Regions from separate parts of the Staphylococcus sp. GW821-FHT11H10 genome, predicted to be linked through region 2. Evidence: riboswitches for the same ligand, from Rfam matches in the RefSeq annotation. Region 2 holds a riboswitch; the other holds the start of a gene.
What was found. A riboswitch is a leader RNA that binds a small molecule or an ion and turns the genes downstream of it on or off. The one in region 2 is predicted to bind lysine.

Region 1 (7,914 bases), on a different contig from region 2:
AACGTGTATTAGATGTTGTTATCAAGGGACATGAACGCTTATATGAAGTCATGAAAGAAAAAGATGAAATTTATATGAAACCTGATTTCAGTGATGAGGATGGTATACGTGCCGCTGAACTAGAAGGTGAATTCGCCGAAATGAATGGTTGGAACGCAGAGGCTGACGCTGCTTCTTTACTTTCAGGTTTAGGCATATCTGCTGATTTACATGATAAGCAAATGTCAGAATTGGAAAATAATCAAAAAGTGAAAGTCTTATTAGCTCAAAGTTTATTTGGTGAGCCTGATGTACTTTTACTTGATGAGCCTACCAATGGTCTAGATATTCCTGCCATTAGTTGGTTAGAGGATTTCTTAATTAACTTCGATAATACTGTCATCGTGGTATCTCATGACCGTCACTTTTTAAACAATGTATGTACACATATTGCTGATTTAGATTTCGGTAAGATTAAATTATATGTAGGTAACTATGATTTCTGGTATCAATCTAGTCAATTAGCTCAAAAAATGGCTCAAGAACAAAATAAGAAAAAAGAAGAAAAAATTAAAGAGTTACAAGACTTTATTGCACGTTTCTCAGCTAATGCCTCTAAGTCTAAACAGGCAACAAGTCGTAAGAAACAATTAGAAAAAATTGAATTAGATGATATTCAACCATCTTCAAGACGTTATCCATATGTTAAATTCACACCAGAGCGTGAAATCGGTAATGATTTATTGACTGTTCAAGGACTTTCTAAAACAATTGATGGTGAAAAAGTACTTGATAACATTTCATTCACTATGAATCCTAATGATAAAGCAATTTTGATTGGAGATAGTGAAATTGCAAAAACTACATTACTGAAAATTTTAGCTGGTGAAATGGAGCCTGATGAAGGTACATTTAAATGGGGTGTAACAACTTCATTAAGTTACTTCCCTAAAGATAACTCAGAGTTATTTGAAGGCGTAGACATGAATTTAGTAGACTGGTTACGTCAATATGCACCTGAAGATGAACAAACAGAAACTTTCTTACGTGGTTTCTTAGGACGAATGTTATTTAGTGGTGAAGAAGTTAAAAAGAAAGCTAGTGTGCTCTCTGGTGGTGAAAAAGTTCGCTGTATGTTAAGTAAAATGATGCTATCAAGTGCCAATGTTTTACTATTAGACGAACCTACTAACCATCTTGACTTAGAAAGTATTACAGCAGTAAATGATGGATTAGCTTCTTTCAAAGGATCAATCATCTTTACATCTTATGACTTTGAATTTATCAATACTATTGCAAATCGTGTGATTGATCTAAATCAATCAGGTGGTTTATCTAAAGAAGTTCCTTATGAAGAATATTTACAAGAAATTGGCGTATTACAAAAATAATATATAAGCACATACGCACTTCCCTATTACTAAATTGGGGAGTGCGTTTTTTACTATCATATTACTCATTTGATAAATCTTTACTTACATATAGTAAAAGTACTTTCTAATTTTTCAGTCTATTTCAAAAAATCACAATTATCGGTTTACAGACACAATTGCCATATGTATAATATAAAACATAGCAATTGAATAAGAAATTGATGAGGCGCATCAATCATCAGTATATATTAGATAAACTGTCTGCAACAGCTAATATAGAAAGGGTGCGATGCCGAAATGAATCATAATCGCAGCTATGATTTGTTGGACTTTGTGGTTAAGAGCTGAAAGTTTGTCATTATTATTTAATAATGGAGTGCATCACTTGTATATAAATCACGAACAAGTTCGCACTTCCGAACTTGTTCTTTTTTATAGCGTGTGCCTCCCTATATTTTAGGAGGTAAAGTTTTGAAACGAAGTGTTTTGAAGTTCGGTGGTTCATCCGTCGCTGATTTTACAAAGATAAAAAATATTGCAGAAATGCTTAAGAACCGTGTGGATGACGGTGAACAATTAATTGTAGTTGTTAGTGCTATGGGTAAAACAACAGATCAATTAATGGATAATGTATCAAATCTTACTGCTACACCTAAAGATGAGGAACTCGCCCTACTTTTAACGACCGGTGAACAACAGACTGTATCATATTTATCCATGGTGTTAAATGATATCGGTGTTAATGCTAGAGCAATGACTGGTTATCAAGCAGGTATTAAAACGATTGGCCATCATTTAAAGAGCAGAATTGCTGAAATCAATCCAGAAACATTTGATAAAGCATTCACCGACAAAGATGTATTAGTCGTTGCTGGTTTCCAAGGTATCAATGATGCATTTGAACTTACAACGTTAGGACGTGGAGGATCAGATACAACGGCAGTTGCAATTGCTGCAAGTAATCAAATTCCATGTGAAATATATACTGACGTTGATGGAGTTTATGCCACTGACCCTCGAATATTAAGTAAGGCAAAACGGTTAGATTATGTTTCTTATGAAGAAATGATGGAAATGAGTGCATTAGGTGCAGGCGTTCTTGAAACTCGAAGCGTAGAACTTGCTAAGAACTATGATATCCCATTGTATCTCGGTAGAACTTTATCAAATGAGAAAGGAACATGGATTATGTCAAGAACAGATTTATTAGAGAAGAAAGCTGTAACAGGTGTAGCATTAGATAAACATATGATGCACGTTACAATTAGTTATCCCCTACCTGATAATCGTCTTTTAACGCAATTGTTCACAGCATTAGAAGAAGGTTCAGTAAATGTGGATATGATATCCCAAATAATTAACATTGAAGGATTGCAGCTATCATTCTCAATTAAAGATAGTGATGTACAACAAATTTCAACTATTTTGAGTAATCTTTCTTCTTCATTTAACGCATTGGATTATAAAATTAATGAAGAATACGTTAAAATTTCGCTTATTGGTTCTGGTATGAGAGATATGTCGGGCGTTGCATCAAAGGCTTTCATTACTTTAATTAATGCAAATATCCCATTCTATCAAACTACAACATCTGAAATTAGTATTTCATATGTGATAGATGCTGATAATGGAGAAAAAGCTGTTGAAGTATTATACAATGCATTTGATATTTAAACATCAACATGCTATTTATAAATAATTTTTTTAAAATTCAAACAAATGATATTGGAGTGACTTTTATGACAAGATTAGCAGTAGTCGGAGCAACAGGTTTAGTTGGAACAAAAATGTTAGAAACAATTGATCGTAAAAACATCAAGTTCGATGAGTTAGTATTATTCTCATCAGCTAGATCAGCAGGTAAAGAAGTTCAATTTCAAGGTCAAACGTATGTTGTACAAGAATTAACAGAAGAAGCAGCAAGTGAAAAATTTGACTACGTTCTAATGAGTGCCGGTGGTGGCACAAGTGCACAATTCGCCCCAATCTTTGAAAAAGCAGGTGCAATTGTCATCGATAACTCTAGTCAATGGCGCATGACTGAAGATATCGACTTAATTGTACCTGAAGTAAATCAACCTGAATTTAAGCGCGGCATTATTGCCAACCCTAACTGTTCTACAATTCAATCAGTAGTACCATTAAAAGTATTACAAGATCAATTTGGTTTAAAACGTGTTGCATATACTACTTATCAAGCTGTTTCAGGTTCAGGTATTAAAGGTAAAAGAGATTTAGCTGAAGGTGCAAATGGTAAAGAACCAGAAGCGTATCCTCACCCTATTTATAATAATGTGTTACCACATATTGATGTATTCTTAGAGGATGGATATACAAAAGAAGAACAAAAAATGATTGATGAAACACGCAAGATTTTACATGAACCTGAATTAAAAGTAACTGCGACATGTGCACGTGTTCCAGTACAAGATAGTCATAGTGTTGAAATTGACGTTACTTTAGATAAGGAAGCAACTGTACAAGAAATTAAAGATTTATTTGATAAAGACGAACGTGTTGTATTAGTTGATAACCCTGAAAAAAATGAATATCCTCAGGCACTTAACTCTACTGGTAGAGATGAAGTATTTGTAGGCCGTATTCGTAGAGATGACTCATTAGATAATACATTCCACGTTTGGTGCACATCTGACAATTTATTAAAAGGTGCAGCATTGAATGCAGTACAAGTATTAGAGCAAGTAATCAATTTAAAAGGAGCTAGATAATATGCCACATTTATTCGAAGGTGTAGGAGTAGCACTTGCTACCCCATTCACAAATAATGAAGTTGATTATAATGCATTAGAGAGACACGTAGATTTCCTATTAGACAATGGTGTAAAAGCTATTATTGTTAATGGAACTACAGCTGAGAGCCCTACTTTAACTGAAGAAGAAAAAGAACAAGTATTGGAGTCAGTTATAAAGCAAGTTAATCATCGTGTGACTATTATTGCAGGTACAGGTACGAATAATACTGCCAAATCAATTCAAGCATCTCAACGCGCTAAAGCACTTGGTGCAGATGCAATTATGTTGATAACCCCCTACTACAATAAAACAAATCAACGTGGCTTAGTTAAACACTTCGAAACGATTGCGAATGAAGTTGAATTGCCAGTTGTACTATATAATGTGCCTTCTCGTACAAATATGACAATTGAACCAGAGACAGTTGAAACATTAAGTCATAACCAATATATTGTTGCAATCAAAGATGCCACAAATGACTTTGAATATTATGAAGACGTTAAAAGTCGTATCAATCAAGAAGAATTCGCTTTATATAGTGGTAACGATGATAATGTTGTCGAATTTTATCAAAGAGGTGGCAATGGTGTTATTTCAGTTATTGCTAATGCAATTCCTAAAGAATTCCAAGCTTTATATGATGCTAAACAAAGTGGACAAGATATTTCAAACGATTTCGAACCAATTAGTAAATTATTAGATGCGCTTTCTGTAGATGTTAATCCTATTCCGATTAAAGCGTTAACAAGTCATTTAGGTTTTGGTAATTATGAATTGCGTTTACCACTTCTTCCGTTAGAAGATGCAGATGCCAAAGTCTTAATCAATGTATTTGAACAGTTTAAAGCAGGTGAACTTTAATGAAAATTTTACTTATTGGTTACGGTGCAATGAATCAAAGAGTGGCTCGATTAGCAGAGGAAAAAGGTCATGAAATTATAGGTGTTATTGAGCCTCAAAAAAATGAGACAACACCATATACACACTATGATCACATTACTGATGCACAAAATGAAGCGGATGTAGCGATTGATTTTTCAAATCCTAATCTATTGTTCCCACTTCTTGAAGAAGAGTTTCAATTACCTTTAGTTATAGCTACTACAGGTGAAAAGGAAAAATTAATTGAAAAGTTAAATGAATTAAGCCATAACATGCCAGTATTCTTTAGTGCAAATATGAGTTATGGTGTACATGCTCTAACTAAAATATTAGAAGCAGCTATCCCACTTCTGCAAGATTATGATATCGAGTTGACTGAAGCACATCATAATAAAAAAGTAGATGCTCCTAGTGGGACATTAGTAAAATTATATGATGTTATTAAAGACTTACGCCAAAATATCACACCAGTTTATGATCGACATGAACTTACAGAACAACGCACTAAAGACGAAGTTGGCATTCACTCAATTCGTGGTGGGACTATTGTAGGTGAACATGATGTATTATTTGCAGGAACAGATGAAACCATTACACTCTCACATAAAGCACAGTCTAAAGATATTTTTGCAAATGGAGCAATCACTGCTGCTGAAAAATTAATAAACCAATCTAACGGTTATTACACGTTTGACAACCTATAAGTTATAAAATCTAGCAAATATTAAGGAGAGACTTAAATTATGGTACAACATTTATCAGCTGAGGAAATTATTCAATATATTAGTGACGCCAAAAAATCTACACCATTAAAAGTATATGTTAATGGTAATTTTGATGGTGTTACCTTCCCTGATTCTTTTAAAGTATTTGGTTCCGACAATTCTAAAGTAATCTTTTGTGAAGCCGATGATTGGAAACCATTCTATGAATCAAACCAATCTACAATTACTGAGTTAGAAATTGAAATGGATCGACGTAATTCAGCAATTCCACTTAAAGACTTAACAAATACAAATGCGCGTATTGAACCAGGTGCATTTATACGTGAACAAGCAATTATTGAAGACGGTGCTGTCGTTATGATGGGCGCAACAATCAATATTGGTGCTGTAGTTGGTGAAGGAACTATGATTGATATGAATGCTACATTAGGCGGTCGTGCGACAACTGGTAAGAATGTGCATGTAGGTGCTGGCGCCGTTCTAGCTGGCGTAATTGAGCCTCCTAGTGCTTCACCAGTAGTCATAGATGATAATGTATTAATTGGTGCTAATGCAGTCATTTTAGAAGGTGTTCATGTTGGCGAAGGCGCAATTGTCGCTGCAGGTGCAATTGTTACTCAAGATGTTCCAGCTGGTGCAGTCGTAGCTGGTACCCCTGCTAAAGTGATTAAACAAACTTCGGAAGTAGAAGACTCTAAACGTGAAATTGTTTCAGCATTAAGAAAATTAAATGACTAATGATATGAGTGTTTGATGAGTGGCTATGTCAAAAAAACTATTTTATAGCTGTATTGCATAATCACAATAGCTTACTGAACTGAGAAGGCGCTTAACTGAGCCCTTCTCAGTTTTAGTTATTCTTATGAAAAGTGGATTGGGCATAGTAAAGAGTATTTAGAATTTTTACCAACAGGCCAAGCAATGGGCAAATAATCTATACGCCTCTATTTCAAAATTAATACTATTTAAATTAATATCACGTCATACATAAAAAGATGAAATAAGTTACAATATTAATAAGACTAATTAAGTTAATAAAGGAATGATATGATGAGTGAATTAGAGTTTGTAACTAAACATAGAAGACATTTACATCAACATCCAGAATTAAGTTTACATGAATTCGAGACGACAAAATATATCACACAGTTTTTAGAAGAATTAGGAGTGTCATATGAGCGCCCTCTTGAAACTGGTGCAATAGCATACTTAAACGGTAATAGTGATCATACCATTGCATTTCGTGCGGATATCGATGCGTTACCAATTTTTGAAGAAAATGATGTCGATTATCGAAGTCAAACGGATAATGTAATGCATGCATGTGGTCACGACGGACATACAACGGCATTAATGTTATTTGTTAAACGATGCAAAGAAATGTTCGATAAAGGAACGCTTCCACACAACGTTGTATTCATCTTCCAACCTGCCGAAGAAACTGGTGGCGGAGCGAATCGTCTAATTAAAGCAGGTGCGTTTAATAACTATCCAATAGAAGCTGTTTTTGGCATCCATGTTAATCCATTTGCCGATGAAGGACAAGTTGTTATCCGTGATGAAGAAATTACAGCAAGTGCAACTGAATATCGCTTCTTCTTAAAAGGATTATCAAGTCATGTTGCAGATAAAGAGCAAGGTCATTCATGTGGTGAAGCCCTTCTACACGTTCTAAATCAAGTAGGACAAATACAACAGTATCATCTCAATGGCTTAAAACGAAATATTGTTCATATGGGTCATTTTGAAGCTGGAGAAGCTATTAACACTGTAGCTAGCCATGGATATTTAGAAGGAACGATTCGAACTTATGATCCAAATGATTTAAATGTAGTAAAAACACAAATGCATAAAATTGCTGAGAGTGTAAGCTTATTATTTAATGTGGATTGTGAAGTGAAATTTGAAGAAGGCTACCCACCTACGATGAATAGTCCTAAATTGCGTGCGAGTGTAGAACAAGCGATTAATGCTGCAAATCTAGAAGTTATAGATAAGCCTCTTCCATTCTTATTTGGTGAAGACTTTAGCTTCTATGGTCAACAGTTGGCCCCAGCATACTTTGCATTTGTAGGTACTCGAAACGAAGACAAAGGTTTTGTGACTGGACTTCATACATCTCATCTTAATTTTGATGAAAAAGTATTAATCTATGTGGCAAATTATTATGAACAATTATTAATGCATTATGGAGAGGAGTA
Region 2 (7,914 bases):
CCAGGTAGTGATGAAGCGCTTGAAGTTTTACGTCATTCTACTGCCCATTTAATGGCCCAAGCTTTAAAACGTTTATATGGGGATGTTAAGTTTGGAGTTGGCCCTGTTATAGACGGTGGATTCTATTATGATTTTGATATGGATGAAAAGGTTTCGTCAGATGACTTTGAAAAAATTGAAAAAACGATGAAACAAATTGTTGATGAAAATCATAAAATTGAACGTAAAGTTGTATCAAGAGAAGAAGCTAAATCATTCTTCAAAGATGATCCTTATAAATTGGAATTAATAGACGCTATACCTGAAGATGAAAGTGTTACTTTGTATTCGCAAGGTGAATTTACTGATTTATGTCGTGGTGTACACGTTCCTTCAACTTCAAAAATCAAAGAATTTAAATTACTTTCAACTGCCGGTGCATATTGGCGTGGTGACAGCAATAACAAAATGTTACAGCGTATTTATGGTACAGCATTCTTTGATAAAAAAGATTTGAAAGCACATTTAGAGATGCTTGAAGAGCGTCGTGAGCGTGATCACCGTCGAATTGGTAAAGATTTAGAGCTATTCACTAATAATCAATTAGTAGGTGCAGGTCTTCCATTATGGTTGCCTAATGGTGCTACAATTCGTAGAGAAATTGAACGTTATATAGTTGATAAAGAGGTAAGTATGGGTTATGACCACGTATATACTCCAGTGTTAGCAAATGTTGAGTTATACAAAACTTCTGGACACTGGGATCATTATAGAGATGATATGTTCCCACCAATGAAATTAGATGAAACAGAAGAAATGGTATTACGACCTATGAATTGTCCACATCATATGATGGTCTATAATAATCGTCCTCATTCTTATCGTGAACTACCTATCCGTATTGCAGAATTAGGAACTATGCACAGATATGAAGCTAGTGGTGCTGTATCAGGATTACAACGTGTACGTGGAATGACATTAAACGATTCACACATATTTGTTAGACCTGATCAAATTAAAGATGAATTTAAACGTGTTGTTAACATGATTCAAGAAGTATATAGTGACTTTGGCTTTGAAGATTACACATTCAGATTAAGTTACAGAGATCCAGAAGATAAAGAGAAGTATATGGATGATGATGAAATGTGGAACAAAGCTGAAACTATGTTAAAAGAAGCAGTCGATGAAATGGGATTACCATATGTTGAAGCAATTGGTGAAGCGGCATTCTATGGTCCAAAACTAGATGTTCAAGTTAAGACTGCTATGGGTAAAGAAGAAACTTTATCAACTGCTCAAATTGATTTCTTATTGCCAGAACGTTTTGAACTAACATACATCGGTAGCGATGGTGAAAATCATCGTCCAGTAGTTATTCATCGTGGCGTAGTTTCAACTATGGAACGATTTGTAGCGTTCTTAACTGAAGAAACTAAGGGTGCATTCCCAACTTGGTTAGCACCTAAACAAGTTGAAATAATACCTGTTAATGTTGACTTACATTATGACTATGCTAGAAATTTACAAGATGAATTAAAATCACAAGGTGTACGTGTAGAAATTGATGACCGTAATGAAAAAATGGGGTACAAAATTCGTGAAGCACAAATGCAAAAAATACCTTATCAAATAGTTGTTGGTGATAAAGAAGTTGAAAACAATCAAGTCAATGTACGTAAATACGGCTCTCAAGATCAAGAAACAGTTGAAAAAGATGAATTTATTTGGAATTTAGTAGATGAAATTCGTTTGAAAAAACATAGATAGTCTTGATAAAAATGATAGCTTAATGTATATTACTATATAGTTAATTAAAAAAAGAGTTAGAGGTTGCGTCTTTAATTAGTAACACTTCAGAAGTTATTAAGGAACGTATGTTGAAAGTGTGGAAGGTAAAGATGCCGAAATGAATGATACCCTTAATTATCATTTGTTGGGACAGTTATCGAAAAGAAACTGTACTGTCACAATTTGTGATGTGCTACCGACATAGATTAAGCAGATGGTTGCATATCTAAAGGTATGCAACCATTTTTTTATGCTTTAAAGAATTATAAACTATTTGGAAGTATAATTTGAATGCGTTCATAATCATCGCATAACACAACAAAACTATTTTAGTTAGCCTCTACTGTAAGAAAGGGAGCTTCTATGAAAAAAGTCGAAAATCAAGATGATGGAATCAAAAGAGGACTGAAGGACCGCCATATTTCTATGATAGCAATGGGTGGTTGTATCGGTACCGGATTATTTATGACCTCTGGGGGAGCAATACACGATGCAGGGGCATTAGGTGCTTTAATTGCATATGCGATTATTGGAGCTATGGTATTCTTCCTCATGACATCTTTAGGTGAAATGGCAACGTATTTACCAGTGTCTGGTTCATTTAGTACTTACGCAACACGTTTTGTAGATCCATCTTTAGGATTTGCGTTAGGTTGGAACTATTGGTTTAACTGGGTTATTACAGTTGCAGCAGATGTAACCATTGCTGCACAAGTCATTCAATATTGGACACCTATGGCTGGTATTCCAGCATGGGTTTGGAGTTGTATATTCTTAGTTATTATATTCGCACTAAACTCTTTATCTGTTAGAGTTTATGGTGAAAGTGAATATTGGTTCGCTTTAATCAAAGTTGTAACAGTCATTATCTTTATCATTATTGGTCTTTTAACGATACTAGGTATTATGGGTGGAGAATTTGTAGGTTTCGAGACATTTACGAAAGGTGACGGACCAATTCTAGGTGGTAACTTAGGTGGAAGTTTATTATCAATTCTAGGCGTCTTCCTAGTTGCTGGATTCTCATTCCAAGGTACAGAGTTAATTGGTATTACAGCTGGAGAATCTGAAAATCCAGAACGCGCTGTACCTAAAGCTATTAAACAAGTATTCTGGAGAATATTATTATTCTACATATTAGCAATATTTGTTATAGGTATGTTAATCCCTTACGATAGTAATGCATTGATGGGTGGCGATGATAATATTGCTACTTCTCCATTTACACTCGTGTTTAAAAATGCTGGGTTAGCTTTTGCGGCATCATTTATGAATGCAGTTATTTTAACATCAGTTTTATCAGCAGGTAATTCAGGTATGTATGCATCAACACGAATGTTATATTCTATGAGTAAAGATAAATTAGCTTTCCATTCATTTGGTAAAACGAATAAATATGGTGTGCCATACTTATCTTTATTTGCGACAGCGATTTTAGTTGTTATTATTTTCTTAGTGCAAAAACTAAGTGGTGACGCATATGAATATATTGTTGCTGCAAGTGGTATGACAGGCTTTATCGCATGGGTAGGTATTGCAATTAGTCACTACAGATTTAGAAGAGCTTTCGAAAAACAACATCATAGTAAAAGGGAGTTGAAGTATAAAGCTAAATGGTTCCCATTCGGTCCTATATTCGCAGGCTTGCTCTGTGTGATTGTCATAATCGGGCAAGATGTTGATTTTATTAAAACAGGTCATTTCGATTTAAATCGCTTCATTATCACATATATGGGAATCCCAGTTTTCTTAGTATTCTTTATTTATCATAAATTGAGATATAAAACGAAGATAATTCCATTAGATAAAGTAGATTTAAGACAAGATGTTTCAATGGATGAAGTAAAACATCACTAATATTAAAATAATTGTTGACTTATATGATATACACTGATATGATTATTAACGTTGAATACGAAACGTACCAAGTAGAAACACCCGTTTCTCACCTGTAGCGACGCATCAAGCAGTTGGCAGGTTAATCATGTCACACATTATATGTGTATGAGAGAAGAGCGGGCATTCTATGCTCGCTCTTTTTGCTTGGAAAATTTCGTAAAATTTTGGGAGGTGTCAACCATAGCAAAAGATCAAACGCAAGTTAACGAAAAGATTCGCGCTAAAGAATTACGTTTAATTGGCCAAAATGGTGACCAAATTGGTGTTAAATCAAAACGAGAAGCATTAGAAATGGCTGAACGTGTTGAATTAGATTTAGTAGTTGTAGCACCAAATGCTAAACCACCTGTTGCAAGAATTATGGATTATGGTAAATACAAATTCGAACAGCAGAAAAAAGAAAAAGAAATGAAAAAGAAACAAAAAGTTATCAATGTTAAAGAAATACGCCTAAGTCCAACTATTGAGGAACATGATTTCCAAACTAAGTTGAAAAATGGTCGTAAATTCTTATCTAAAGGCGATAAATGTAAAGTTTCTATTCGTTTCAGAGGTCGTGCAATCACTCATAAGGAAATTGGTCAGCGCGTATTAGAAAAATTCGCTGACGAATGTAAAGATATTGCCACTGTTGAACAGAAACCTAAAATGGAAGGGCGTCAAATGTTTATCATGTTAGCGCCTATTAACGAAAAATAATTCACTATTATTAGGAGGAAATGAATCATGCCAAAAATGAAAACTCACCGTGGAGCAGCTAAACGTGTTAAAAGAACTGGTTCAGGTCAATTAAAACGTTCAAGAGCTTTCACATCACACTTATTTGCAAATAAAAACACTAAACAAAAACGTAAATTACGTAAAGCTAAATTAGTTTCTAAAAGCGATATGAAACGAGTAAAACAATTATTAGCTTATAAAAAATAATTGTAATTGATAAATGTACGATAATTAATTGTTATATCTAAGGAGGAATTTAATATGCCACGAGTTAAAGGTGGAACAGTAACAAGAGCACGTCGTAAAAAAACGATTAAATTAGCTAAAGGTTACTTCGGTGCTAAACACACATTATATAAAGTAGCAAAACAACAAGTAATGAAATCAGGTCAATACGCTTTCCGTGACCGTCGTCAACGTAAACGTGATTTCCGTAAATTATGGATTACACGTATTAACGCAGCTGCACGTCAACATGACATGAGCTATTCAAGATTAATGAACGGCTTGAAAAAAGCTGACATCAATATTAACCGTAAAATGCTTTCTGAAGTTGCTATTTCAGATGAAAAAGCTTTCGCAGAGTTAGTTTCAAAAGCTAAAGAAGCTTTAAAATAATTGATTTATAAAAGATGACTTTGAAGTCATCTTTTTTTGTTTTCAAATAATTAAGAATTGAAATTATAAATCGTTAATGCACCTTTATTTGTTCTTTGGTGATCGAGTTTGATAAAATGCTAATTAAGAAATTATTGTAAGGAGAACACTATGTCTAAATATGATGAGCAAATTATAGTTGTACCAAGAGATATCCTTTTTGAACAAGAGTCAAATGCTTTTAACGGCTTTTTAACTAAAAATGATCCACAAGGTGAAGCGATATTTAATACTTTTTCTAATTATGAAGTTAAAAGACGTGGAGATATGGAAGAAGATCCTTCATATAAACAATTAATATCATATTGTCTTTTAGAAAATGAGAAAAATGAAATATTAGTATACAAAAGATTAAGTGGTGGTGGAGAGTCACGTTTACATGGTCAATCTTCTATCGGTGTAGGTGGACACATGAATGATGTGATTGGCGCAAATTCTGTAAATGAAGTTTTAAGGGTAAATGCTCAAAGAGAGCTAGAAGAAGAAGTCGGTTTATTAGAAGCTAATTCTCAGAATTTGGAATATATAGGTTTTATAAATGATGATACAAACGATGTGGGTAAAGTACATATAGGTGTAGTTTTTAAAATTAAAGTTAACTCAAATGATATTGAAGTACGTGAAACAGATACATTAAAAATTCAATGGTTAGAAAAAGAGCGTATTGATAATAATGATGAATTTGAAACATGGAGTGCATTAATTTTAAAAGATTTATAGGAGGGATACAACATGTCAGACATCATCCCTTTTCCAAAACTACAACAAAAATTGTATAAAGATATTAAATCATCTCATAACAGTCAACATTACGAAACAGTATATCAATTAATTGAAGATTATGAAGCACAATTTGAACTAGATGAGACATTAGCCTTAATTAAATGTGATATGTTATATCATTTGAATTCGTTTTTGGAGTTAAGAGAAGAAGCTATTGTACTTTTAAAAAGAGGCATTCAAGCGTATGATGAGTTAATGTTATATTATATCAAGGCGTTAAATGGCTTAGGTCAGTATTATGAGTCTGTAAATGTTATCAATCAAATTATAGACGAAGTTCAAAGTCATAAAACAAGAATGGCGTTATTTCCATTAAAGGAATATGCTCAATCTCAACTCAATGAAGATAAACATATCACAAGCCAATCATTGGCTAAATTTAATACACTCAATTTGAATGAACAAATACAATTAGTTCTTAAATTAATTGATAATGGGCATTATGAATTTAAAGAAACTATAGCCTTTTTATTATCTAATGAGGTTGAGGCAGACAATTTAAAAAGTTTAATGTTAGAATTTTTAAGATTTGCTGGCTACAATACACCAATTAATATTAACAAGATGAATTATTCAGTTAACGTTATTCCTAATGAGCTTAATGGTTTGGAACATACTGAACTTAAAACTCAAGTAATTCCTCGAGTAATTGATAAGCTAGAAAATGGAGCACTCAATATCATTGATGAAGCAATACATACCATGAATAATCATGCTATATTACTATATCCACTTAATGTATTCGATTTATACACTTGTGATGATTGGATTACTGGTTATGATGTTTACTTTAAATCAATGATTGGTATACAAACTAATGAAGATAGTTTAAAAATATTAAATTTTATTAATAGTCTTGATGGTCAAATTTGAGCAAATTATTTTATATTGTTAAATTAATTCGTTAAAGTTAGATTATTGAATTTTAAAAGTGTTTTAAACCCTATAAAAGACTGTTTGTGTCCGTATAGGACGTGTGCTATAATAGGGAAGTTGAAAAAATAAAAATGTAATCATGGAGGTATTTATACATGACAGCAACTTGGGAAAAAAAGGAAGGTAACGAAGGATTATTAAAAGTTACAGTTCCAGCAGAAAAAGTAGACAAAGCATTAGATCAAGCATTTAAAAAAGTAGTTAAACAAATTAACGTGCCTGGTTTCCGTAAAGGTAAAGTGCCTCGTCCTATCTTTGAACAACGTTTCGGTGTAGAAGCATTATATCAAGATGCGGTAGATATTCTATTACCTGAAGCATATGGTGAAGCTATTGATGAAACTGGAATCAATCCAGTAGCTCAACCAGAAGTTAATGTTACACAAATTGAAAAAGGTAAAGATTTTGAATTTGAAGCTACTGTAACTGTTGAACCTGAAGTTCAATTAGGTGATTACAAAGGTTTAGAAATAGAAAAACAAGATTCAGAATTAACTGATGAAGATTTACAAGAAGCAATTGACCATAGCCTAGGACACTTAGCTGATATGGTAGTTAAAGAAGATGGTGCTGTTGAAAATGGAGATACAGTAAACATTGACTTTGATGGCTATGTTGATGGCGAGCAATTTGAAGGTGGACAAGCAGATGGTTATGATCTTGAAATTGGCTCAGGCTCATTTATTCCTGGATTTGAAGATCAATTGGTAGGCGTTAAAACAGGTGAAGAAAAAGATGTAGTTGTAACTTTCCCTGAAGAATATCATGCTGAAGAATTAGCTGGCAAAGAAGCTACTTTCAAAACTAAAGTAAATGAAATTAAATATAAAGAAGTACCTGAATTAGATGATGAAATTGCAAATGAATTAGATTCAGATGCTAACAGTGTTGATGAGTACAAAGAAAACTTACGCAAACGTTTATCAGAACAAAAAGCTGAGGAAGCTGAAAATGTTGAAAAAGAAGAAGCAATTAATAAAGCAACTGATAATGCTACAATCGATATTCCTCAAGCAATGATTGACACTGAATTAGATCGTATGGTTCAAGAATTTGGTCAAAGAATCCAACAACAAGGATTAGATTTACAAACTTACTTCCAAATTTCAGGTCAAGATGAATCTCAATTAAGAGAACAAATGAAAGATG

Region 1: another riboswitch for lysine. It lies ahead of AC1RRU_RS01520 (aspartate kinase); the one in region 2 lies ahead of AC1RRU_RS06955 (amino acid permease).

What each region holds. Positions count from the first base shown of each region.
Region 1 covers NZ_JBXARC010000001.1:303,902-311,815, forward strand. Annotated here, with positions in the region: gene AC1RRU_RS01515 (ABC-F family ATP-binding cassette domain-containing protein) at 1-1,370, shown strand, start outside; lysine riboswitch at 1,566-1,742, shown strand; gene AC1RRU_RS01520 (aspartate kinase) at 1,824-3,026, shown strand; gene AC1RRU_RS01525 (aspartate-semialdehyde dehydrogenase) at 3,092-4,081, shown strand; gene dapA (4-hydroxy-tetrahydrodipicolinate synthase) at 4,083-4,967, shown strand; gene dapB (4-hydroxy-tetrahydrodipicolinate reductase) at 4,967-5,692, shown strand; gene dapD (2,3,4,5-tetrahydropyridine-2,6-dicarboxylate N-acetyltransferase) at 5,732-6,451, shown strand; gene AC1RRU_RS01545 (amidohydrolase) at 6,764-7,914, shown strand, end outside.
Region 2 covers NZ_JBXARC010000010.1:4,760-12,673, forward strand. Annotated here, with positions in the region: gene thrS (threonine--tRNA ligase) at 1-1,749, shown strand, start outside; lysine riboswitch at 1,799-1,974, shown strand; gene AC1RRU_RS06955 (amino acid permease) at 2,134-3,627, shown strand; ribosomal protein L20 leader region at 3,691-3,818, shown strand; gene infC (translation initiation factor IF-3) at 3,841-4,368, shown strand; gene rpmI (50S ribosomal protein L35) at 4,396-4,596, shown strand; gene rplT (50S ribosomal protein L20) at 4,651-5,007, shown strand; gene AC1RRU_RS06975 (NUDIX domain-containing protein) at 5,158-5,766, shown strand; gene AC1RRU_RS06980 (hypothetical protein) at 5,779-6,702, shown strand; gene tig (trigger factor) at 6,861-7,914, shown strand, end outside.